2 regions of the Kitasatospora sp. NPDC002227 genome follow, and region 1 is predicted to be linked to the other one. Evidence: riboswitches for the same ligand, from Rfam matches in the RefSeq annotation. Region 1 holds a riboswitch; the other holds the start of a gene.
What was found. Region 1 has a riboswitch for cyclic di-AMP ahead of ABT095_RS34350 (transglycosylase family protein). Riboswitches for the same ligand answer to the same signal wherever they lie in the genome.

Region 1 (5,127 bases):
GCCGTTGATAGCGTTCACCGAGCCGCCGCTGACCACCATCCGCCAGCCGGTCGAGGCGATGGCCACGGCTGCGGTGGACGCCCTCCTGGAGGAGGTCGGCGGCAACCCCGGGCAGCGGGCGGAGTTCATGTTCCAGCCCGAGCTGGTGATGCGCGGCTCGACGGGGGCCGCGAAGTAGTCCGTTCCGACGCGGGGCGTCGTGCGGGGGAGTGTCCCCCGGACGGCGCCCCGTTCGGCGTGTCCGGGCTCCCCGGCTCCCGTGCGGGGTGACGATCGGATCATGGAGCCGAGCGGTACGGACGAAGTGGGCGCCCCGAAGGCCGCGGAGCCGGCGGCGCACCGGGACTGGCGCAAGCGGCTGCTGCTCGGCGGCGGGCTGCTGGTGGTCGTGGTGGCCGCGTACTTCGTCCTGGCCGCCACCATCCCGCGCTGGTGGTCCCAGCGGATCGGCGACGCCGTGGACGGGCGGCTCAGCACCGGCCTGGTGCTCGGCCTGTGCCTGGGCGTCAGCTGCACCCTGCTGCCGCTGATGGCCGCCTGGGTCGGCCTCTACCGCCGACGCTCCTGGAAGGTCACGCTGGCCTGGCTGGCGCTGGCCGTGCTGCTCGCCCTGCCGAACCTGTGGACGCTCGGCGTGGTGGTCGGCCGCGGCAGCGGCGCGCACGCGGGCCAGCGGGTGATGGACGTCAACGCGCCCTGGTTCCGCGGCGCGACCCTGGCGGGCGTGATCGTCGCGGTGGTGGCCTTCGCGGGCTTCCTGGTCTTCACGCGCCGCCGGAACGACCGCCCTCGCAAGGACGCGGGTTAGCCCTCCGCGGCGATCTGGTCGTGCTCGGCGGGCTGCCGGGTCTGCTGGGCCTCGCCGGTGCGGGCCTCGGTGCGGCGGCCGCGGGCCAGGAAGTCGCGGATCAGCAGTTCGACGGCGTCCTGCGGGCTGCGGGTGCCCGAGAGCATCATGACCTCGATCGCGAGGTCGGCGTCGAGCGAGACGGTCACCTTGGCCATGGTCATCCCCCTGTGTCGGTGGGATCAGCATGCCCAGGTACCCGGGGACGCCGCAAGGGCCCACCCCCGGCGGGTGGGCCCTTGCGGGTCAGGCGGTGTTTCAGATGCGACCGGCGAAGTCCGGCGCCCAGTTGGCGACGGTCTCGGTCTTCACGCCGGCCCGCGGGTTGGCGGCCTCGACGTACTTGCCGTCACCGACGTACAGGGCGACGTGGTAGACGCCCGAGTTGCTGCCGTTGTTCGACCAGAAGAGCAGGTCGCCCGGCTGCAGGTTGTCCAGCGAGACGCGGTGGGTGGCGTCGGCCTGGTCGGCCGCGACGCGCGGCAGGGAGATGCCGGCCTGGCGGAACGCGGCCTGGGTCAGACCCGAGCAGTCCCAGCCACCGTCGCTGGTGCCGCCGTAGACGTACGCCTGGCCCAGCTTGGACTCGGCGAAGGCGATCGCGGCGGCCATGCTGCCGGTCGCGGCCGGGGCCTGCGCCTCGGCGGCCTTGGCCGGGGCGCCGGAGCGCTTGGCCGAGGTGGTGCGGGTGGTGGCCTTCGGCGCGGCCTGCTGCTGCGGGGCGGCCTGGGCCGGGGCCTGCTGCGGGGTGGCGACGGCGGTGCCCAGGCTCAGGTGCTGGCCGGGGTAGATCATGTCCGGGCCCTCGGTGAGGACGGACTTGTTCAGGTCGTACAGCTTCTCCCAGCCGCCCTGGACGTTGTTCTTCTGGGCGATGGTGGAGAGCCAGTCGCCCTCGGCCACGGTGTACGTACCGGTGCCGGCGGCCGGGGCGGCAGCCTGCTGGCCCCAGTTGTGCTCGCCGCGGTGGCCCCACTTGGAGCCGGAGTCGGCGGTCGGCGCGGCGGCGTCGGAGGACTCGGACTTGGCCGGGGCGCTCGACTTGGCGGAGGTGTCGACCTGCGGGGCGGCGCCGCCGCGGGTCAGGCCGCCCTGGATGGAGCAGACCGGCCAGGCGCCGGGGCCCTGGTCGGCGAGCACCTTCTCGGCGACGGAGATCTGCTGGTCCTTGGTGGCCTGGTTGGCCTGCGCGGCGTAGTCGTGACCGCCGTACGCGGCCCAGGTGCTCGAGGTGAACTGCAGGCCGCCGTAGAAGCCGTTGCCCGTGTTGATGCTCCAGTCGCCGCTGCTCTCGCACTGGGCGACCTTGTCCCAGGTGGAGACGGAGGCGGCCGAGGCGGCACCGGCGGTCAGGCAGGGGATGGTCAGACCGAGGCCGACGACACCGGTGGCGGCGATCAGACGGCGGGCACGCTTGGTCGCGTTGATGGGCAGCATGAAGATGCGTTCCTCTCCCACGCCTGCGAGGTGAGCTGTCGGATTCGGGCTGGAGTTGCCCGGCCGTGCTGAGCACGGCTTCACCCCAAGCCCGGCCGCGGTCCGCTGGACCGCCTCCGGGCGACTTACCTGGTTCCCCCGCCCCTGCCGTGGTGCGTTTCTGCGCTGCCAGCTCGCCCGGCGGCAGGACTCGGCGTCCCGGATGAGCTGGGTCCGTGTGACCACGAACGGGAGGACATTAGGCAGACTTAAGTTGAATCTGCAAACACTGTGACCGCCATCACAGATCATCTTCAAACCATTTACCGGCGCCGGAATCCGGCCAATTCCACGGCGATGGCTCGCATACCGTCAAACCCTGTGCCGCACGGCGGAACTGGCGGTGGCTCAGAATTGTGGACTGACGGCGATTCCGCCGCGGGCGGCAGGTGACACAGTTCGGTCAAGCTGCGGTAAAGCCTGGCCGCCAGGGTCGAAGGTCCTGCCGGGCCGGGGGCCAAGGCCCGCGCCGGGGGCATGACGAACGGCCCGCCGACACGGGGTGTCGACGGGCCGTACGGAGGCGCGGGGAGGGCTACTCGGCGGGCTGGGCCACCGGGCCGGCCACGGGCTCCGGCTGAGGGGCCTCGGCCGGCTCGGCGGGGGCCGGGAGGGCGGCGAGGTAGGTGGAGGCGATCAGCTGGCCGACGGCCTGGTAGGTGCCGATCGGGGCGGCGCTGGGGCAGCCCGTCTCCTCCGCGGCGGTGGCCAGCAGCTCCGGGTCGGCCTCGGGGCCGATCACCAGCGGGGCCAGCGCCGGGCGCTGCGAACCGGTCTGCTGCAGGTGGGCGACGGCGGCCGCCACCGAACCCGGCACGTCCAGCGCCGCGGCCACCACCGGCACCGCGAGGCGCGCGGCCAGCAGCACGCCGGTGATCCCGGCGGCGGCAGCCGCCTCCTCGCCGCCGACCGTGGTCAGCACCACGCCGTCGGCGGCGGTGGTGATGGCGAAGAGCCGGGCCCGGTCGGCCCGGGCCAGCCCGGCCTCGGAGAGGCGGACGTGCACGGCCTCGGCCAGCAGCGGGTGCGGGCCGAGCACGTCGGTGACGACGGCACCGTGCTCGGCGGCGAGCCCGCGCAGCTCGGCCAGGTAGTCGTGCGGGCCCGCCAGCAGCGGGACCAGCACCGGGGCGGGCAGGCCCGCCTCGGCGGCCCGGGCCAGCAGCTCGGCGACGGTGGGGGCGTCCTCGCCCTCGGGGCTCGCCAGGTACCCGGCGGCGGCCTCGATGCCCGGCTGCTCGCCGCGCACGACGGAGAGCAGCTCGTCGACGACGGGGCGGGCCTCGGGCCCGGCCGTGGCGGGGACGGCCAGCACCAGGGCCGGGGCTCCGGTCGGGATCTCGGGACGCTCGGGGCGGCGGTGGCGCCCCCGCGCGCGGGAGCCTGGCGTGCGGACGGGCAGTGGCGCGCCCGGGATGGCTGCGGTGCTCATGGCGGAGATCGTAGGACATTACGCCGACATGTACGCAGGCGGCTCCCGTCCACGCCCCGGGCATCGACGGTCAATCAGGACATGAGCGGACATAACAGGTGATCAACTGGCCCGTTGCCCGAATCCGGGCAAGCGTAAGCCCGTATTCCGCGTGATGCTGGTCACATGGACCGGCCAAGGTGACGGACCGTGAGTCGATCAAGCGGGTCGAAGATCAACGCGGTGGCGCCCTCCCGGTACGGGGCGTCATCGAACCAGTCGTCATTCGCCCGAATATGTCCTCTTACGGGGCGTCAACTGTGCTTGTCGGAGCGGAAGAAGAGGCCAGTGACAGTGGCTTATGCACGCGCAATTGCCCGTGCTGATGCACGTGCATTCGGGCTATCATCACGTCAAGTGAGGCGAAAGCCAGGCAGCTCGGGAGAATGACGATGCAGAACACGTACAACGGCATGGCTGCTGCGGACCTGGAGGGCGTGGTCTGGCAGAAGAGCCGCCACAGCAACTCCCAGGGAAACTGCGTGGAGTTCGCCGCCCTGCCGGGCGGTGACGTCGCGATGCGCAACTCGCGCTTCCCCGAGGGGCCCGCGCTCATCTACACCCGGGCCGAGATCCAGGCGCTGCTGCTGGGTGCCAAGGACGGCGAGTTCGACCACCTGGCGCTCTGACCGCCGCTGCCGTACCGCGAGGCCGTCGTGGGTCATGGGACCTGCGGCGGCCTTTCCGTGTCCGGGGGCGGTCCGAACGGGCAGCGGGGCCCGGGCCGTCCGGGCAAAGCGAAGGGGGCGCGGTGCCCCGTTGCTGGAACGGGACACCGCGCCCCCTGACGGCGGAGCGCCGGCGCTCAGGCGGAGCGGCGGTGGCGGCCTGACGGACTGCCGGACCGAAGTGGCGTCACCGGGGCGTCCTCGGCCTCGAAGACGGCCCAGACGACCTTGCCCGCGCCGGCCAGCGGATGCCAGCCCCAGGAGCGGCTGAAGGAGTCGACCAGGTGCAGGCCCCGGCCTGACTCGGCCACGAAGTCGGCCTCCCGGGCGACCGGCCCGGTGCTGCTCGGGTCGCTCACCGCACAGACCACCTGCGGTGCGCGGTGCACCAGGCTGATGCGGATCGGCAGGCCCGAGGTGCCCGCACCCATGGCGGCCATCGGCCCGGGCAGCGGCCCCGAACCGGCCGGGCGCGGCCCGGGCTGGACGGGGATGTGGGCGGACTCGGCCGCCGGACAGCTGCCCTGAGTGCCCAGGGCGTGCCGCAGCGCGTTGGTCACCAACTCCGAGGCGACCAGCGCGACATCGTCGAAGAGATCGCCGAGGCCCCAGTCCTGCAGGGTCGTCCTGGTGAACTCGCGCGCGGTTCTTACGGCTTCCAGGCG
Region 2 (5,127 bases), on a different contig from region 1:
AGGAGCTGTCGCCCGGCATCGCGTAGTGCAGCCGCTCGCGGGCCTGGGTGCGGACGAACGCCGGGTCCTGCCAGCGGGCGCGCTCCCGGCTCAGCTGCTCGACCTGCTGCTTCGCGTGCTCCGCCTTGGCCCGCTGGGCCGCGATCTCGGACCGCTGGGCGATGAACTGCCGGGTCGGGTAGGCGAGGATCGCGACGAGCGAGCAGAGCACCAGGACGAGGACGGTCGCCCGGCTGGTGAAGCGCGGGCGCGCCAAGCGGCCCGGGATCTTCCACTTGGCCATCTCGTCGCCCCTCCTCCAGTCGCACCGGTGCCCCGGCACCCACCCTACGGGGTGAGCGCCGGGGCACCGGTCAGGCGTGCTCGGGTGATCAGCCCTCGTACTTGTAGCGCGGGAACGCGCCGCGGCCCGCGTACTCGGCGGCGTCGTCGAGGATCTCCTCGATGCGCAGCAGCTGGTTGTACTTGGCGACGCGCTCGGAGCGGGCCGGGGCGCCGGTCTTGATCTGGCCGCAGTTGGTGGCGACGGCGAGGTCGGCGATGGTGACGTCCTCGGTCTCGCCGGAGCGGTGCGACATCATGCAGCGGTAGCCGTTGCGCTGGGCCAGCTCGACGGCGTCCAGGGTCTCGGTCAGCGAACCGATCTGGTTGACCTTGACCAGCATCGAGTTGGCGGTGCCGGTCTCGATGCCGCGGGCCAGGCGGGCCGGGTTGGTGACGAACAGGTCGTCGCCGACCAGCTGGACCTTGTCGCCGAGGCGGTCGGTCATGGCCTTCCAGCCGTCCCAGTCCTCCTCGTTCAGCGGGTCCTCGATGGAGACCAGCGGGTAGTTGGCGACCAGGTCGGCGTAGTAGTCGATCAGCTCGGAGGCCGACAGCGCCTTGCCCTCGAACTGGTACGCGCCGTCCTTGTAGAACTCGGAGGCGGCGACGTCCAGGGCGAGCGCGACGTCCTTGCCCGGGGTGTAGCCGGCCTTCTTGATGGCCTCGGTGATGAGGTCGAGGGCCTCGCGGTTGGAGTCGAGGTTCGGCGCGAAGCCGCCCTCGTCGCCCAGGCCGGTGGAGAGGCCGCGGTCCTTCAGCACGCCCTTGAGGGTGTGGTAGACCTCGACGCCCCAGCGGACGGCCTCGGAGAAGGACTCCGCACCGATCGGCGCGATCATGAACTCCTGGATGTCCACGTTGGAGTCCGCGTGCGAACCACCGTTGAGGATGTTCATCATCGGGACGGGCAGCACGTGGGCGTTGGGGCCGCCGAGGTAGCGGAACAGCGGGAGGTCGCTGGCCTCGGAGGCGGCGTGCGCGACGGCGAGGGAGACGCCCAGGATCGCGTTGGCACCGAGCGAGGACTTGTCCGGGGTGGCGTCCAGGTCGAGCATGGCCTGGTCGATCAGGCGCTGCTCGGTGGCGTCGTAGCCGACCAGCTCCGGGCCGATCTGCTCGATGACGGCCAGGACGGCCTTCTCGACGCCCTTGCCGAAGTAGCGGTTCTTGTCACCGTCGCGCAGCTCCAGCGCCTCGAAGGCTCCGGTGGAGGCGCCGGACGGCACGGCGGCACGGCCGGTGCTGCCGTCGTCGAGACCGACCTCGACCTCGACCGTGGGGTTGCCGCGGGAGTCGAGGATCTCGCGGGCTACGACGACATCAATGGACGGCACGAGGCATCTCCTATGGGGACGATGGCGGAGTCCTTACGCCCAGAGCCTAACCGCACCCGGCCCCGCAGCCGCGCTGACCTTGGCCCTGTCTCACCGTGTGGCCGCCTACTCACCGGTAGTTCACCGGCGGGCGGGCGGCCACGGCGCCGGCCGGGTCAGCCGAGCCGGAGCACCTGGCCCGGCATGATGAGGTCCGGGTTGCCGCCCACGGTCGGCTTGTTGGCGTCGTACAGCGCCTGCCAGCCGCCGTTCACGTGCTGGGCCTGGGCGATGCCCGACAGGGTGTCACCGCTGCGGACGGTGTAGCCGTGGCTCGGCGAGGCCGGCTTGGCGGGCGCCTGGGCCGGGGCCTTGGCGGCCTGCTGCGCCTTCAGCTGCTGAGCCGGGGCGGTGAACTGCCGGTAGACGCTCTGGTGGCTGGTCCAGTACCAGCCGCCGTCCTTCTGGTACCAGTACTTGCCGGTGGCGGCGTCGTAGCCGGCCTTGCCCGGGAAGCCCGGGGCGGCCTTGCTCTCGGCGGGCTTCGCAGGCTTCGCCGCGCGGGTGGAGGTGCCTTCCGAGGAGGTGTCCACGTCGGCGGCCGAACCACCCCCGCCCAGCCCGGCCTTGACCGAGCAGACCGGCCAGGCGCCGGGGCCCTGGGAGGCGAGCACCTTCTCGGCGACGGCGATCTGCTGGCCCTTCGAGGCCTGGTTCGCCTGCGCGGCGTACTGGCCGCCGCCGTAGGCCTTCCAGGTGCTGGAGGTGAACTGCAGGCCGCCGTAGAAGCCGTTGCCGGTGTTGATGCTCCAGTCACCGCCGCTCTCGCAGTCGGCGACCCGGTCCCAGGTCGAGACGGAGGCGGCCTGGGCGCCGGTGGCGGCCAGCAGCGGCAGTGCGAGGCCGACGCCCGCGACACCCGCGACGGCGATGGCCTTCTCGGCCTGGGTGCGGCGACGGTGACGGCCCGAACCGGTGAACAGCATGAAATTCCCTCTCCGCACGCCTACGAAGTGAGCTGTCGGGTTCGGACCGGGAGGTGGCCCGGCCGCTGGGCCTCGGCATTCCATGGCGGAACGTTTCGGCTGACGCGGCTTCACCCCAAGCCGTGGAGGACGGCACCAAACCTGGGTCCTCCGCCCCTGCCCGGGGTCAGGTCGGGTGCCCGGCGGCGCGGCGGGCAGGATTCGGCGTCCCGCGCCCCGGGGTTCGCAGCTGCGAACACCAGGGAGAGTAAGCAGAGCGAACGTCAGATCACAAGCTCATATCGCCTGTATCACACCGGAATTACGGGGCGTCATGGATTGCCTACAAACCGTGGGGATATGTCCGGTTCGATACGTATTCAGAGCTCCGGCCGGCGCCTCCGGCGACGCGCCCGGCGAAGCCCCGGGCGCACCTCCTGACTCATCGTCAACTCCCGTACCGGTGCAGCAGGGCGCGGGCTACGATGGGCCAAGCCGGAGGCTCACAACGCGGAGAGCAAGTGAACGGTTCCAGTCCTGACATCGTCGTGGTGGGCAACGGCGTCATCGGCACCTCGCTCGCGTTCGAGCTGGTGCGGCGCGGGATGCGCGTCGTCCTGGTCGGCGAGCGCTCACGCCCCTTCGCGGCCTCGGCCGCCGCCGGCGCGATGCTGGGCTGCTTCGGCGAGGTCACCACCTCCCTGCTCAGCACGCCGAGCGGCCGGGCCAAACTCGCCACCGACTACCGCGCCAGGTCCGAATGGAGCCGCTGGGACGCCGACCTGAGCGCGGCCTCGGGCGCCGAGGACAGCGTGATCACCGCACGTGGGACGGTGGTCCTGCTCAACTCGATCGGGACGGCCAAGGTCGACTCCGCGAACTTCCGCGCCATCGAGTCGGCGCTGCGCGAGTACCGCGAGCCGTTCGAGCACGTGGACCCGGAGGAGCTCGACTGGCTCTCGCCGGACGAGCTCGCGCGCCCCCTCCGTGCCCTGTACGTCCCCGGGGAGCACGGGGTCGACGCCGACCGCCTGCTGGCCAGACTGGACCGCGCCTTCACCGCGCTCGGCGGCACCACGGTGGACGCGGCGGCCGTCCGGGCCGAGGTCAGGAACGGCCGGGTGACCGGGGTCCGGCTCGCCGACGGCGGGTCGCTGCACTGCGACCGGGTCGTCATCGCCGCCGGGGCGCAGTCGCTGAGCCTGCTCGGCGAGGCCGAGGAGGTGCGCCGAAGGATCCCGCCCATGGTGAGCGGCTACGGCGTCTCCGCCCTCTTCGGCATCAAGGACGGCACCACCAGCTCCTCCGTGCTGCGCAGCCCGAACCGGGCCTTCGCCTGCGGGATCCACTGCCTGCCGCGCGGCAACGGCGTGCTCTACGTGGGCGCCACCAATGTGCTCGTGGAGCAGCCCCGGAGCCACGGCACCGTGCGGGACGTGCAGTTCCTGCTCGAGTGCGCCGTGGACCAGCTCTACTCCAAGCTGCCCGAGGCCTCCCTGCTCGCGATCCAGGTCGGCAACCGGCCGGTGCCCGCGGACGGGTTTCCGCTGATCGGCCCGGCCGGGGTCGACGGTCTCTGGCTGGTGACCGGCACCTACCGGGACGGTCTGCACCAGTCACCGCTGCTCGCCAAGCACGTGGCCGCCATGGTCGAGGGCGGCGGGCCGCTGGTCGAGGAACTCGCACCGTTCACCCCGGTCCGCCCGCCGCTGTCCGCCGGCACCCGGGCCGAGATCGTCGACGGCTGCGTCGACCAGATGATGGCCTCCGGCTACGAGACCCGCTGGCGGGTGACGCCGGAGTGGCCGGTGCGGATCGAGGAGCAGCTGCGCCGCCACTACACCGAGGCCGTGGAGTCGCTGCACCCGGTCTTCTCGCCGCCCCCGGAGTTCGTCCCCAAGCTGACGGAGAGCCTGCGCGCCACCCTCACCGGGTACTACGCCGCCTGGAGCTGAGCCGCCGGGCGCCCGCTCAGCCTTCGTCCGTCCGATGGAGGCGGACCAGCGTGTGCAGGTCGATCTTCCCGTACTTGCGCCGGAAGGCGGCCAGCAGCTGCCCGTGGTTCTCCGTGTCGTCCGGGTCCAGCACCACCACGTCGTAGGCGGCCGAGCCGTCGTGCACCTGCAGGGCCCGCTCCCGGTGGAGCGCCTGGGCCGCGATGATGCCGGGCGACGCCACGAACACCGCGCCGTCGACCGTCACGTAGTGCCCCGCGAGCGGCGTGCCCGGCCTGCCGTCGCCCAGCAGGGTCAGCCTGGTGGTCATGAACTCGTCCAGGCTGATGGTGGCCGCGTCGCTCCACAGCTCGCTGTAGCGCGCCTCCACGAAGGCTCCGATGGGCGAGTTCATGGGGATCTCCAGGTGCGAGCCCTCCTCCGCCAGGCGGTCCGTCGGCAGGAAGGAGATCAGGCTGCGGTCGTCCCAGCGGTGCATGATGACCGACGCGCTCGCGTCGTAGATCCGCACCGAGAGGTGGGCGGCCTCCTCGGCGGGCAGCTCGGAGACGAACCGGTGGAGCGTCTGGA

Region 2: it holds a riboswitch for cyclic di-AMP, as region 1 does, so the genes downstream of both, ABT095_RS03260 (transglycosylase family protein) here and ABT095_RS34350 (transglycosylase family protein) in region 1, are expected to answer to the same signal.

The regions. Positions count from the first base shown of each region.
Region 1 covers NZ_JBEOWY010000062.1:12,976-18,102, reverse strand. Annotated here, with positions in the region: gene ABT095_RS34365 (LacI family DNA-binding transcriptional regulator) at 1-178, shown strand, start outside; gene ABT095_RS34360 (DUF7937 domain-containing protein) at 281-808, shown strand; gene ABT095_RS34355 (hypothetical protein) at 805-1,005, opposite strand; gene ABT095_RS34350 (transglycosylase family protein) at 1,106-2,305, opposite strand; cyclic di-AMP (ydaO/yuaA leader) riboswitch at 2,290-2,451, opposite strand; gene ABT095_RS34345 (sirohydrochlorin chelatase family protein) at 2,859-3,755, opposite strand; gene ABT095_RS34340 (DUF397 domain-containing protein) at 4,187-4,423, shown strand; gene ABT095_RS34335 (ATP-binding protein) at 4,600-5,127, opposite strand, start outside.
Region 2 covers NZ_JBEOWY010000002.1:310,010-315,136, forward strand. Annotated here, with positions in the region: gene ABT095_RS03250 (FtsB family cell division protein) at 1-283, opposite strand, end outside; gene eno (phosphopyruvate hydratase) at 372-1,658, opposite strand; gene ABT095_RS03260 (transglycosylase family protein) at 1,814-2,623, opposite strand; cyclic di-AMP (ydaO/yuaA leader) riboswitch at 2,625-2,806, opposite strand; gene ABT095_RS03265 (NAD(P)/FAD-dependent oxidoreductase) at 3,124-4,557, shown strand; gene ABT095_RS03270 (hypothetical protein) at 4,574-5,127, opposite strand, start outside.